2 regions of the Caldimonas sp. KR1-144 genome follow, and region 1 is predicted to be linked to the other one. Evidence: riboswitches for the same ligand, from Rfam matches in the RefSeq annotation. Region 1 holds a riboswitch; the other holds the start of a gene.
What was found. Region 1 has a riboswitch for thiamine pyrophosphate ahead of ACO2TI_RS03715 (thiamine-binding protein). Riboswitches for the same ligand answer to the same signal wherever they lie in the genome.

Region 1 (7,190 bases):
GCCGGCATGGAAGGGGGCAACGTGCGGATGCGGCCAGCCCGGCAGCGACGACATGGCGTGCTCCTTGTTCGAAGACAGATGAAGATGGCGACCGGGGCCGGGGCTCAGGCGGCCAGCAGCCCGCAGCGCGACGGCGCCATCGGCACGAAGCGCGGCAGCGCCTCGATGCGCCGCAGCCAGCCGCGCAGCACCGGAAACGGCTCCAGCGAGACATTGCCCTCGGGTGCGTGCGCGGTGTAGCTGTACAGCGCGAGGTCGGCGATCGTGGGCTGGCTGCCGGTGATGAAAGCCCGGTTGTCCGCCAGCGTCCGCTCGATCACGCTGAACAGCGCCTGCGCCGCGGCAATGGCCGGGCCGGGGTCGTCCGGCAGGCCGAACAGCTGCACCACGCGGGCGCGCGCCGCGCCGTACGCCAGCTCGCCGGCGGCCACCGACAGCCAGCGCTGCACCTGGGCGGCGGCGGCCGGATCGCGCGGCAGCCAGTGCTCGGGCGCATAGCGCAGCGCCAGGTAGGTGAGGATGGCGTTGGAGTCGGCCACCACCGTGCCGTCGTCGTCGATCACCGGCACCTGGCCGAACAGGTTGAGGGCCAGGAACTCGGGGCGCTTTTGCTCCTTGCGCCGCAGGTCGACGTCGATGTTTTCGTACGGCAGCCCCAGCAGGTTGATGAAGACCTCGGCGCGATGCGCGTGGCCGGACAGTGCGTGGCGGTACAGCTTGATCGGGCGGGCGGGGACGGTCGTGCTCATGTCTGCGGCTCCATCGGTGGCGGGATGGCCGCGATTCTTGGCCGGTCTCGCCGCGCAATAAAGACTGCGGCGCGGATTTGACTGATCCGATTACCGGAGCAATCATCGCGCCCTCATGGACAAGCTGCGCGCGCTGGAAACCTTTGTCGCGATCGTCGAGCAGGGCAGCCTCACGGCCGCCGCCGACGCGCTGGATTCGTCGCTGCCCGCGGTGGTGCGCCAGCTGGCCGGCCTGGAGGGCCAGCTCGGCGTGCGGCTGCTCAACCGCACCACGCGACGGCTGTCTCTCACCGAGGAGGGGCGGCTCTACCTGGAGCGCGCGCGCCGCGTGCTGGCCGACGTGGACGAGGCCGACCGCTCGGTGAGCCTGCGGCAGGCCGAGCCCAGCGGCTTGCTCTCGGTGACCGCGCCGGTGCTGTTCGGCCACATGCATGTGGCGCCGGCCATCGCGCGCTTCCTGCAGCGCTATCCGCAGATGCAGGTCAACCTGGTGTTGCTCGATCGCGTGGTCGACCTGATCCAGGAAGGCCACGACGTCGGCGTGCGCATCGCGCAGCTGGCCGACTCGACGCTGGTGGCGCAGCCGGTCGGCGATGTCCGCCGCGTCGTCGCGGCCAGCCCCGAGTGGCTGCGCCGGCACGGCACGCCGCGCCATCCGCGCGAGCTGGCAAAGGTGAACTGCATCCTCGGCAACGAGGGCCGGCAGTGGCGCTTCATCGAAGGCGGCAAGCCGCTGACGGTGGCGGTGCAGGGCAACTTCGAATGCAACCTGGGCGCGCCGCTGCTGGAGGCCTGCGCGCTGGGGCTGGGGCCGAGCCGCTTCCTGTCCTACCAGGTGGCGCCCTATGTGCGCGACAAGCGGCTGCGCGTGGTGCTGGCGGCCTTTGAGGAGCCGGCCCGCCAGGTGAGCATCGTCTACCCGAGCGCACGGCTGCTGCCGCTGCGCACGCGGGTGTTCATCGAGTGGCTGAAGCAGGAACTCTCGGCGACGCTGCAGCCGCTGCCGCCGGCGGCTCGCCAACCTTCTGCTTGAGGTTGATCTGCGACCATCGGTCCTCGCAAGCCTTGACCTGCACCCGATGCCCACGATGTCGACCCCACCTGCTCCTCGATGAGCACGCCGCCCCCGTTGAAGTACCTGGCGGGCTACCCGCCCGAGCTGCTGGCGCGCGTTCGCGAGCTGATCGACCAGGGCGGCCTGGCGCAGAACCTGGAGCGTCGCTATCCCGAGCGCCATGCCGTGCTCAGCGACGGTGCGCTGTACGACTACGTCTCGGCGCTCAAGAGCCGCTACATGCGCAATGCCGGGCCGCTGGCGAAAGTGCTCTACGACAACCGGCTGCAGCTCGTGCACAAGGCCCTGGGCACGCACACCACCGTCTCGCGCGTGCAGGGCGGCCATCTCAAGAGCAAGCGCGAGATCCGCATCGCCAGCCTGTTCCAGCAGGCACCCGCCGCGTTTCTCAGGATGATCGTCGTGCACGAGCTGGCGCACCTGAAGGAGCGCGAGCACGGGAAGGCGTTCTATGCGCTGTGCGAGCACATGGAGCCCGCGTACCACCAGGTCGAGTTCGACGTGCGGGTGTGGCTGACCTTGCGCGAGGCGTCTACAGCAACTCGTTGAGCAGGTAGAAGGCGTTGTCCTTCAGCTTGTGCACCCAGCCGCGGCGCTGCCACGCCTCGAGCTCGATCTCCTCGGCGCGCTGGACATACCTTTCGAAGACGGCATCGAGCCGCTCGGCCAGGCCCTGGTCCAGGATGGACAGGCTGATCTCGTCGTTGGTCTCGAAGCTGCGGTCGTCGAAGTTGCTCGAGCCGATGGCGCTCCAGACGCCGTCGACGGTCATGATCTTCTGGTGCAGCAGCGTGTGCGGATACTCGAAGAGGCGCACGCCGTTCTTCAGCAGCTTCTCGAAGTTTCGATGCCCGGCGTGCTGGACCATCGGGTTGTCAGAGCCGCTGGTAGACGGCATCAGGACGCGCACGTCGACACCGCGCCTGACGGCCGCGCCGAAGGCATCGATGGCATCGGGCTCGGGAATGAAGTACGGGTTCTGGATCCAGATGCGCTTGCGCGCCACGCAGATGGCCGTGTGATGGAGGATCTTCACCGTCGGGGCCGAGTTCTCCGGCTTGGCGAATACCGCGTGGATGAGCACATCGCCCGCCGGCTCGAGCTTGGGGAAGACGTCGTCACCCAGGAACAGCTCGCCGGTCTCGCCGGCCCAGTTCTCGCTGAAAGCGCCTTGCAGGCTGTGCACGATGGGCCCGTGAAGCTGCACGCTGACGTCGGAGAAATGCTGGTGGTCCTCGGCATCGCCGAGCCAGCTGTCGACGATGCAGTGCCCGCCGACGAAGGCCTCGCGCCCGTCGATCACCACGATCTTGCGGTGGTCGCGGTCGTTCAGCACGCCGATGTTGCGAAACGAGCGCTCGTGAAAGAACTTCAGGTGGCAGCCGGCCTCGCGCATCTGCCGCACGACATCCTTGCCCACCCCCTTCGAGCCTTGCGCATCGAGCAGCACGCGCACCTGCAAGCCGGCGCGCGCGCGTTCGATCAGCGCGCCGGCCAGGCGCCGCCCGAGCTGGCCGTCTTTCCAGAGGAAGGTCTCGAAATGCACGGACCGGCGGGCCGCGCCGATGCGCGCGAGCAGCACCTCGAAGAACGCCCCGTTCTCGAGCACCTCGACCCGATTGCCGCCGACCGCCGTGCCCAGTGTCAGGCCCGCGAGGCTGGGCATCAGTTCATCGATGCGAGCGTCGCTGTCGATGCGCAGGGCAGGGTCACGGTGACGGCGGATCGACCAGATGACGACGACCTGCAGCACGACCACCGCAAACAGCAAGCCTCCCCACACCCAGCTGATCATGGCGCCACCTCCGGTGCGAGTCCGACGGGAAAGGTCGGGCCGGATGATCATGCCTCAGGCCCGCGCCGGTCGACCCTGCGGCACACTCGCTGCGATGCCCGCCGCCAAATCCGCCATCCAAGCCGAAGCCGCCCCGATCTTGTTCAAGAGCGCCAGGGCTTTCGAGACCTGGCTGAAGAAGCATCACGCCACCTCCAACGGCCTGTGGCTCAAGATCGCCAAGCGCGGCGCCGCTGAACCCAGCGTCACCTACCCCGAGGCGGTGGAGATCGCGCTCTGCTGGGGCTGGATCGACGGCCAGAAGAAGGGTCTCGACGACCAGTACTTTCTCCAGCGCTTCACGCCGCGGCGCGCGCGCAGCATCTGGTCGAAGGTCAACGTCGACAAGGTCGCGGCGCTCATCGAGGCGGGCCGCATGCGGCCGCCGGGCTACGCGCAGATCGAGGCCGCCAAGGCCGACGGACGCTGGGCCCGCGCCTACGACGGAGCGCGCACGTCCGCGGTGCCCGATGACCTGCTGGCGGCGCTGGAAGCCGAGCCGAAGGCCAAGGCCTTCTTTGCCACGATCAACGCGACCAATCGCTATGCGGTGCTGTGGCGCATACAGACGGCCGCCAAGGCCGAGACGCGTGCCCGGCGCATTGCCCAGCTGGTGGCAATGCTCTCGCGCGGCGAGACCATCCACATCTTCAAGCCCCGTGCCAAGGCGTGACCGCGAGGTTCGCGCGGTCTGCTTGCGAGCCGTGAGTTGAGGTTGGGCTGGCGCGGCTCAGGGTTTCCCTAGAATCGCGGCCGCCACGCCGGCAGCCAACGGGCTTGCCGACGCGGTCATCCGCTGGGGGTGTTGGCAGGCCGCAAGGCGCGCCGACTGAGAGAGTCCCTTTGAACCTGATTGAGGTAATCCTCGCGCAGGGAAGCACGTTCATCGGCCCGCCGGCTTTCTCTTTCTCGCACCGGCATGGCGGCCCGAACGCTTGCCGACCTGCCATCTGCATGAGTTGCACATGGCACATCCGTCTTTCTCCCGTTTGAGCCGTTCCCGGCTTTCGGCCCTGTGGCTGTCGACGCTGGCCTGCGGCGCGGCCTCGGCGCAACCGACGCCACAGCCGGCAGCATCCGCCGCAGCCACCACTGCGGCCACTGCGGCGCCGAGCCGGCACATGATTGCCGAGATCCAGGTCGTTCCCCGGCCGTCCGGCACGGCGGACGACCGCTACAAGCACGTCGACGCCGCCATCGCCGTCATCCAGGCCTGCGGCCTGCGCTACGAGGTGCACGGCATGGGCACCGTCGTGGAAGGTCCGCCCGAGAAGATCTGGCCGCTGCTGCAAGCCGTGCACCAGGCCACGCTCGAGGCCGGCGCCGAGCGAACGTTGAGCATCATCAAGGTCTCCAGCGGGGCCGGGACGGGCGGGCCGTCTGTCGATGAACTGGTGCGCAAGTTCAGGAGGTGAGGGGATTCCGGTGCGCCGTGGGGCGCGCTGGGATTGCGCTTCAGACTGATCTCAGTCACTCCTCATCGAGTCGACGAGGGACAGGAGCCGGCCAGGACCGGCCGCTGGGGACGGGCCGCTCCCTGCCCCTGCGAACTGCATGTTGTTCGGTGAATGGGCTTCCGTCATGCCATACCACCGACTTGCATCTGTGGGCCATGGGCATGTCACAAACCGGTCCGCCTGCTCGTCAGGCACCACACTCTCTTTGCCGACATGACACATTTGGACGATTGTTCCCAGAGTCGCGGTGCTGCGGATCGAGCACGGCGGTTCGATCTCGAGCACGCACGAAGGTTGCGGGCGCTTGCCTACCGCATGCTCGGTTCGCGGGCCGAGGCAGAGGACATCGTGCAGGAGGCCTGGCTGCGTTGGGCTGAGGTCGACGAGAGCACGGTGGTCAGCGAAGGCGCCTACCTGTCGCGGGTTGTCACCCATCTTTGCCTAGACCGGCTGCGCTCGGCCGCGGTGCAGCGTGAACAGTACATCGGCGTCTGGCTGCCCGACCCCTTGCTGGACGACGTGGCCGCCGTCGATGAGACACCTGGGCCCGAGCAGCAGGCGGAGTTCGCACAGGACGTGTCGGTGGCGTTCTTGCTCGCCCTGGAGCGGCTGTCGCCACTGGAGCGGGCGGCCTTTCTGCTCCACGACGTGTTCGATCTGGGCTATGACGAGATCGCCCGCCACCTCGATCGCAGCGAAACGGCTTGCCGCCAACTGATCAGCCGGGCGCGCAAGCGTGTCAAGGCCGACTATGCGCGTCACGAAGTCGCCGAAGAGGAGCGGCAGCGCCTGTTCCATGCATTTGCCGACGCGGTGCGCAGCCGCGACGTAAGCGCGCTGGCCCAGGTGCTGGCGCAAGACGCCGTTCTGCTGGCTGACGGCGGCGGCAGGGTGACCGCCGTGCCGCGTCCGCTGCATGGCCGAGCACAGGTGGCCCAGGCCTTCATCGGCTTTGCCCGATTGACCACCAGCAGAGGCTGGCGCCTCGAGCCGGCGCGGGTGAACGGCTTCCCCGGCTGCCTGCTGTTCGACGACCTCGACGGCGGCCGGCTGGTGCAGACCATCGCCCTCGCGCCTTCGTCTACAGAGCCCGGGCACATCGGCGCCATTTACGTACAGCGCAACCCTGACAAGCTCGGGCATGTCACAAACCGGGACAGGGGTCCGTCTTGACGGTGTGCGCGGCGCGGTGCCGGGCACATCGTTCTCAAGCAAGGAACTGCCCATGACCCCGACCGACCTGCAAGCCCACCTGGATCCCGGCGCCATCGCCCCCGAGCTGTTCAAGAAGTACCTGGACTTCGCCCTGGCCTCCACACTGGACGAGGGACTGGCCCTGCTGGTGGACATCCGCGCCTCGCAGCTCAACGGCTGCGCGTTCTGCCTGGACATGCATGTCAAGCAGGCTCGTATCGCCGGGGAACGCGAGCTGCGCCTGCACCATGTGGCGGTCTGGCGCGAATCGCCGCTCTTCAGCCCCAGGGAGCGCGCCGCACTGGACTGGACGGAGCAGCTCACCCGACTGGGCACCGAAGGCGTGAGCGATGCCGACTATCGCCAGGTACGCGAGCACTTCGACGACACAGCCCTGGTGGAACTGACGTTCCGCGTGATTTCCATCAACGGCTGGAACCGCCTGAACATCGCCTTTCGCCGGGTGCCGGGTTCGCTGGACCGCGCGTACGGTCTGGACAAGGCGGGCCTGCAGTGATCGCGGACGCACGCTGGCGCGACCTCTTCGCTGGGCCGCTGGCACTGCGCATGGCGGTACTTGCCAGCGGCATCGCCCTGCACTCAGTGAGCCTCTACATTACGGCCAGCATGCTGCCCACGGTGGTGGAAGACATCGGTGGCCTGCCGCTCTACGCGTGGAACACCACAGTGTTCGTGATTGCGGCCATCCTGGGCGCCGCGGTGGCGGTGCCGGTGCTGCAACGGGTCGGGCCACGCTGGGCCTACGTATCCGCCAGCGCGGTTTTCGCGGCCGGCAGCGCGCTGTGCACGCTGGCTCCCACCATGCCGGCAATGCTGCCGGGGCGCCTGCTCCAGGGGCTCGGGGGCGGCTTGTGGCTGGC
Region 2 (7,190 bases), 660 kb from region 1:
AAAAGGCCTGCACTCACGTGCAAGCCTTTGATCTTCTTCGGTTTTCTGTGGCTCCCCGACCTGGGCTCGAACCAGGGACCTACGGATTAACAGTCCGGCGCTCTACCGACTGAGCTATCGGGGAACAGAGCCTCACATTATATGGGAAGTTTTTGAGGCCTCACAAGTCCGCCTGCAATGCGAGCCGCCAGGTGCGCGCTGCCATCGGGTAGAGGTAGACGTGGCCGAACTGGTAGGGCGACTCCTGCCAGGCGCGGCGGTCGGCCAGGTTGTCGACGCCGGCGCGCCAGACGAGTCGCTGGCCGCCTTGCAGGCGCTGCGTGTAGATGGCGCCGATGTCCCAGCGCGCCCAGCTGGGCACCGTGAGCGCATCGTTGCCCGGGATCAAGGTCCGATCGCTCTCGGCGCTGAGCGCGGCAAAGAGATTCAGGCCCGGCAGCGCCCGCAGCTCGTGGCCGACGAGGACGCGCGCGCTGCGCGCCGGCACGTTGGTCGGTCGCGTGTCGTTCAGCGATGCGTTGACCGAGTCCTCGCGTCGCGCGCGCAGCCACATCGCGCTGCCTGCGAGCGTCCACGCGCCGAAGCGCTTCTCGGCGCTGGCTTCGATGCCTCGATGGCGTGCGGCACCGTCGAGGCCGCGTCTGCAATCGCTGGGATCGGCGTCCGCGCACTCGCCCAGGTCGCCGTAGACCGGGCGCCGGATGTCAAAGGCTGCGAGCGCCCAGCGCAGGTCCTGCTGCTCGAACTTCAGTCCGATCTCGCTTTGGCGGCTCTTGGCCGCAGGCAGCGGCTGGCCGGCATTGCCGTACACGCCCGGGCGGTTCGGCGCCACATCGGACTCCACGCCCTGGCCCCAGCTCGCATAGGCCATCAGCGGCTCGCTGAGCTGCCAGCTCGCCGCGATCCACGGTGTCGTGAAGCTGTCGTCGTAGTCGGTCGGCTCGGTGCCCGAGGTGGTGACGCTCTGTCGCTCGAGCCGCGTATGGCGAACGCCAAGCCACAGGCCGACGCCGGCGCCGAGCTGGATCGCGTCGTTGGCGTAGAACTCGGTGCGGCGCTCGTCGCGGTTGGTGCTGTCGTCGTCGGCCAGCGGCTGGGGTGTCGTGACGGCGGAGCCGTCGATGCGGCCCGGCTCGTTCACGAAATTGAACGCCTGCTTCTGGAATCGCGCCTCATAGCGCAGTCCCTGCACGCCGAAGCGCAGCTGGTGGTTCAGCGCGGCGGTGGCAAGGCGGCCGGCGAGGTTCAGGTCCCACGCGTCGTTGCGGCGCCGCTCGTTCTCGCTGCGGTAGTCGTAGAAGTCGAAGCTGCCGTCGCTGCAGTAGCGGTCGAAGTTGCCCTCGGCGCTGCAACCGAACGGGAACGCGACGCGGTCGTCGTCCTTCAGGCGCTGCGTCACGAACTGCGCCTGCGCGCGCCACTCGCCCGCCAGGCGCTGCTGCCAGCGCAGGCTCGCGGTGTCGGCATCCCACACGACCGGCAGGCTCCACGGCTGGTTGTTCAGGTTGAGCCGCGGATCGATCGACTTCGCGCTCGGCACGCGGTCGCCGAGCAGGCTGAAGCCCGGCTGGCTGGGTTGGCTCTGATGCGTGGTCTCGAGTTCGGCCTCGAGCAGCGTGTCGGGCGAGATGCGCCAGTCGCCGGCCACGGCGAGCAGGTGGCGACGGCCGCGCGCATCGTGCAGCTCGGGATCGAGCCGCTCGGCGGTCGCATTGACGCGCAGGCCGAAGCTGCGTTCGTTGCCGAAGCGCGTCGACCAGTCGACCGTGCCCATCACGTTGCCGGCGCCGCGCAGCTCGAGGCTCGCGGCGCGCACATCGGCATCGGGGCGCTTGACGACCAGGTTGACCAGGCCGCCCGGCGCGCTGACGCCCGACTGCATGCCGCTGATGCCCTTGAGCAGCTCGACGCGGCTCTTGTTGTCGAGCATCAGCACCGTCTCGCCGCTGATCGGCAGACCGTCTCGGCGCAGGTTGCTGCGCAGGTCGATCACGTAGCCGCGCACCGTCAGCTGGCTCCAGTAGCCCACGCTGTTGTAGGCGTCGGAGACGCTGGCGTCGAGGCGCGTGAGGTCGCGCAGGTCGTTGGAGCCGCGGTCTTTGAGCTCGGCCTGGCCGACGCTGGTGACGGCGATCGGCAGTCGCGCGACGGGCACGTCGCCGAAGCCGGCGATGTCGGATGCAGGCAGGCTGCCCTGGGCGCGCACGCTCACGGTCGGCAGCGTCGTCGTCGGCGCCGTGTCGGCGGTCTGTGCCTGCGCAGCGAGAGCGACGCACAACAGCGCGCAGGCCGCGGGCACGCGGCGTCGGGTCAACGGGAAATGAAAGCGAGATCGAGATGCCATCGTCGGATCCGTTCGATGGCAGGTGGGCGCTGCAGCGAACGGTCCGAGGGCAAGACTGCCTGAACGGCGTGCCTTCGGCTTCGTGGCCATGACGCTTCCCTGCGCGAGGATTACCTCAGTCAGGTTCAAAGGGACTCTCTCAGTCGGGCCGTCGACGACGGCCCAACACCCCTAGCGAGGCGACGCGCCCAATGCGCGTCGCACAGCGATTATGGCGCAGCGATGAATGCAAACGGCCCGCACGAGGCGGGCCGGTCCATCCGATGCGCGAGGCGCGCCGTGCTCAGTCGAACACCGGCGTCTCGACGCCCAGCACCTTGTGCAGCTTCGGGCTGGTGGTCGTGTACTGCAGGTGGATGCGCTTCTCGGGGAAGATGTACGGCGCGGCGCCGAACGCGGCGAGCGCGGCCTCGTGGAAGCCCGACAGGATCAGCTTCTTCTTGCCCGGATAGGTGTTGATGTCGCCCACCGCGAAGATGCCCGGGATGTTGGTCTCGAACTTCTCGGTGTCGACGACGAGCTGCTTGCGCTCGATGTTCAGGCTCCACTCGGCGATCGGACCGAGCTTGGGGCTCAGGCCGAAGAACACCAGCAGCATGTCCAGCGGCACGACGCGCGTGACGCCGTCGCCGCCGGTGACCTTGGCGCCGGTGAGCTTGCCGTCCTGCTCCTCGTAGCCGGTGACCTGGCCGACGATGAACTGCATCTCGTAGGCGTCGCACAGCTCCTTCATCTTGGCCACGCTGGCGGGCGCGGCGCGGAAGCCGTCGCGGCGATGCACGAGGATCACGCTCTCGGCCTTGTTGGGGCCGTCCTGCGCGAAGTTCAGCGCCCAATCGAGCGCCGAATCGCCGCCGCCGACGATGACGATGTTCTTGCCCGCGAACTGCGCCGGGTTCTTGACGCGGTAGAACAGCTGCGAGCCGTCGAACTTCTCGAGCCCGTCGACCTTCAGCGTGCGCGGCTGGAACGAGCCCACGCCGCCGGCGATGAAGATGGTCTTGCTCAGAAAGCGCGTGCCCTTGCTGGTCTCGACGTAGAAGCGGCCGTCATCCTGCTTCTGAACCACGGTCACTTCCTGGCCGAGGTGGAAGGTCGCGCCGAACGGCTCGATCTGCTTGAGCAGGTTGTCGGTGAGCTCCTTGCCGGTGCACACCGGCACGGCCGGAATGTCGTAGATCGGCTTGTCCGGATACAGCTCGATGCACTGGCCGCCGGGATAGGCGAGCGAGTCGATGATGTGCGCCTTGACCTCGAGCAAGCCGAGCTCGAACACCTGGAACAAGCCCACCGGGCCCGCGCCGACGATGACGGCATCGGTCTCGATCGGACCGTCGTGGCTCACGGCCGTCTTGGCCACTTCAGCGTTGATTTGAGGTTCCATCATGCGTTGGGGCAAAGCGTCAGCGGATCAGTTCCGAGAGCTTGCCGGTCTTGTCTTTCCACTCGTCGGCATCGGGCAGCGCCGGCTTGCGCTTGGTGATGCTGGGCCACTTCTTCGCCAGTTCGGCGTTGAGCCCGATCATGTGCTGCTGGTCGCCCGGGACGTCTTCCTCGGGCACGATCGCGTTGACCGGGCACTCGGGGATGCAGACCGCGCAGTCGATGCACTCGTCCGGGTCGATCGTGAGGAAGTTCGGCCCTTCACGGAAGCAATCCACCGGGCAGACGTCGACGCAATCGGTGTACTTGCAGCGGATGCAGGATTCGGTGACGACGTGGGTCATGGCTCGGTGGCGACTTCAGTGGCGCGTGGATGAAGCAGCGCCGACATCGGCGCGAAACTTCGGGATTTTACGGGGTCACGCCGGCTTGACGAGCCGAAGGCACTGTCTCGGCGAGGGGTCTTGCGTTGCATCAGGAACCGAGGCCGCGCGGGCAGCGACCGGCGCGGCGCCGACGCCCACCGTGACCACCGTCGGGCGGCCGGCGTGCAGGACGCTGGCCTGCGCGAGCATATCGAGGCGGTGCGAGCTCGTCAGCGCGTCGACGCAGCCGGCGCGCGAGACCACGCACACCGGCGCGTCGACGGGCCAGCCGCTGGCTTGCAGGCGGCGCGAGAGCGCGGCGAGCTGGCGGCCGGCCATGTAGAACACCTCGGTGTCGGCGCTGCGCGAGCCGTGCAGTTCGCCGTCGCGCGTCATGGCCGTCGTCAGGCTGACGCTGCGGCCGCGCCCGCGGCGCGTGAGCGGGCGTTGAGATTGCGCCGCTGCCGCCAGCGCCGCGGTGACGCCAGGCACCACCTCGGCCGACAAGCCGGCCGCCGCCAGCGCCTCGAGCTCCTCTTCGAGCCGCCCGAACACGCTCGGGTCGCCGCCCTTGAGGCGCACGACGCGCCGGCCCGCCAGGGCATGCCTGACGATCAGCGCGTTGATGCGCGTCTGGCCCACGGCATCGCAGAAGCCTCGCTTGCCCACGTCGATCCACTCGGCATGCGGCGCGAAGGCGCGCAGCGAGGCGTCGTCGGCCAGCGCGTCGAACAGCACGACCTCGGCTTCGGCAAGGCGGCGCACGCCGCGCAGCGTGATCAGGTCGGCCGCGCCCGGGCCGGCACCGATGAAGACGACGGGGTGAAGCTTCATGCCTGGCTCACGAGCAGCGCGCCGCTCGTGCGATTGCTGGCCGGGTCGACCACGATCAGCGCGCCGCCGACGCGGTTTTCGAGGTATGCCTCCACCGGCAGCGGCGCCTGGGTCTCGATCTGCACGCGGCCGATCTCGTTGACGCCGAGTTCGTGCGCTTCGTGGTCTTCGAGCGTGTGGATGTCGCGCCGGCTGTCGATCGCGGTGATGCGCGCCTGCACCCAGCGGTGGCCGTGGCGCACCCAGTACTTGCGCCCGATCTGCGCGGCTTCGGTGTCCAGCCAGGCCAGCGTGGCGGTGAAGCGCTGCGTCGAGCCGAGCGTGCCAGGCGTGGAGAACCAGTCGCCGCGCGAGATGTCGAGCTCGCGGTCGAGCACCAGGCCGGCGGACTGGCCGGCCTCGACCACGTCGACCGGCTCGCCGGCGCGGCGCAGCTCGGCCACCTGGGCCTGCTGGCCGCTGGGGAAGACCTGCACGGTGTCGCCGACGCGCACGCGGCCGTGCGCGATGCGGCCCCAGAAGATGCGCTTCGGGTTGGCGCCGTCGCCGATCTTGGCGACGTATTGCACCGGGACCGACAGCGCGCCGTCGTGGCGTTCGTCGGCAGCCGGCAACGCGTGCAACAGCTCCAGCAGCGTCGGGCCGGCGTACCACGTCCACACCGGCGAGGCGGCCGTGACGTTGTCGCCGCGCAGCGCGGAGACCGGCACGATGCCGGCGACCTCGATGCCGGCCTGCGCGGCAAAGGCCTCGAGCGAGGCGCGCACGGCGTCGAACGCGGCGCGCGCTTCGGCGTCGATCGCGTCGAGCTTGTTGACCGCGAACACGATGCTGGGCACGCGCAGCAGCTGCGCGAGCAGGGCATGGCGGCGCGTCTGCGGCAGCAGCTTCACCGGCTGCTGGCGCCAGTCGAGCTTGGTGATGTCGACCAGCACCACCGCGGCGTCGCTGCCGGCCGCGGCGGTGACCATGTTGCGCGTGTACTGCTCGTGGCCCGGTGCGTCGGCGATGATGAATTTGCGCTGGCGCGTTGCGAAGTAGCGGTAGGCGACGTCGATCGTGATGCCTTGCTCGCGCTCGGCCTCGAGGCCGTCGGTGAGCAGCGAGAGGTCGATCGCGCTGCCGGCGGCACGGCGCTCCAGCGCGTCGAGCTGGTCGGCCAGGATCGCGCGGCTGTCGAACAGCAGGCGGCCGATCAGCGTGGACTTGCCGTCGTCGACCGAGCCGGCGGTGAGGAAGCGCAGTGCGCGGTGCGTCTGGGCGCCGGTGTCGACCGGCGCGGTGTCGATTTGCTGGAGCACGGCACTCATCAGAAATAGCCTTCCTTCTTGCGGCGCTCCATCGAGGCGTCCGAGGTGCGATCGTCCATGCGCGTCGCGCCGCGCTCGCTCACCGTGACGGTGAGCGTCTCGGCGACGATGTCGGCGGCGTCGGCCGCGTCGCTTTCCACTGGGCAGGTGCAGGTCATGTCGCCGACGGTGCGGAATCGCACGGTCGCCGTCTCGACCGTCTCGCCCGCTTCAGGCGGCGTCACTTCGGTCAGCGGCACCAGCAGGCCCTTGCGGCGGATCACCGGGCGCTCGTGCGCGTAGTACAGGCCGGGCAGCGGAATCTGCTCGCGCGCGATGTAGAGCCAGACGTCGAGCTCGGTCCAGTTGCTGATGGGGAAGGCGCGGAAGTGCTCGCCCGGGCGGATGCGCGTGTTGAACAAGGTCCACAGCTCCGGGCGCTGCTCCTTGGGCTGCCACTGCCCGAACGAGTCGCGGTGGCTGAAGATGCGCTCCTTGGCGCGCGCCTTCTCCTCGTCGCGCCGCGCGCCGCCGATCAGGCAGTCGAAGCGGTTCTCCTCGATCGCCTCGAGCAGGGTCACCGTCTGGTGGCCGTTGCGGGATTCGAGCGGGTGAGCCAGGCGCACGGTGCCGCGCTTGATCGAGTCTTCAAGGTGGCCGACGACGAGCCGCTCGCCCATCTCGGCAACGCGCCGGTCGCGGAACTCGATCACCTCGGGGAAGTTGTGGCCGGTGTCGACGTGCAGCAGCGGGAAGGGCAGGGTGCCGTCGAAGCGGTTCAGGTCGCCGGCCGCAAAGGCCTCGGCGTTGCGCTGCTTGAACGCCTTCTCGGCCAGGCGCAGCACGACGCAGGAATCCTTGCCGCCCGAGAACAGCAGCGCCGGGCGCTCGAAGCTGGCCGCGACCTCGCGCAGGATGAAGATGGCCTCTTCCTCGAGCGCGTCGAGGTGGCGGTGGTCAAGCTCCGGCAGCAGC

Region 2: another riboswitch for thiamine pyrophosphate. It lies ahead of ACO2TI_RS00485 (TonB-dependent siderophore receptor); the one in region 1 lies ahead of ACO2TI_RS03715 (thiamine-binding protein).

Annotation. Positions count from the first base shown of each region.
Region 1 is NZ_JBMSEE010000001.1:751,726-758,915, reverse strand. It holds gene ACO2TI_RS03745 (pyridoxamine 5'-phosphate oxidase family protein) at 1-54, opposite strand, end outside; gene ACO2TI_RS03740 (glutathione S-transferase family protein) at 105-749, opposite strand; gene ACO2TI_RS03735 (LysR substrate-binding domain-containing protein) at 865-1,782, shown strand; gene ACO2TI_RS03730 (M48 family metallopeptidase) at 1,861-2,373, shown strand; gene ACO2TI_RS03725 (phospholipase D-like domain-containing protein) at 2,357-3,619, opposite strand; gene ACO2TI_RS03720 (YdeI/OmpD-associated family protein) at 3,714-4,331, shown strand; TPP riboswitch at 4,447-4,551, shown strand; gene ACO2TI_RS03715 (thiamine-binding protein) at 4,624-5,073, shown strand; gene sigJ (RNA polymerase sigma factor SigJ) at 5,329-6,288, shown strand; gene ACO2TI_RS03705 (carboxymuconolactone decarboxylase family protein) at 6,341-6,826, shown strand; gene ACO2TI_RS03700 (MFS transporter) at 6,823-7,190, shown strand, end outside.
Region 2 is NZ_JBMSEE010000001.1:94,937-102,126, reverse strand. It holds tRNA gene ACO2TI_RS00490 (tRNA-Asn) at 49-124, opposite strand; gene ACO2TI_RS00485 (TonB-dependent siderophore receptor) at 161-2,344, opposite strand; TPP riboswitch at 2,424-2,527, opposite strand; gene ACO2TI_RS00480 (NAD(P)/FAD-dependent oxidoreductase) at 2,628-3,728, opposite strand; gene fdxA (ferredoxin FdxA) at 3,748-4,071, opposite strand; gene cobA (uroporphyrinogen-III C-methyltransferase) at 4,147-4,926, opposite strand; gene ACO2TI_RS00465 (sulfate adenylyltransferase subunit 1) at 4,923-6,236, opposite strand; gene cysD (sulfate adenylyltransferase subunit CysD) at 6,236-7,190, opposite strand, start outside.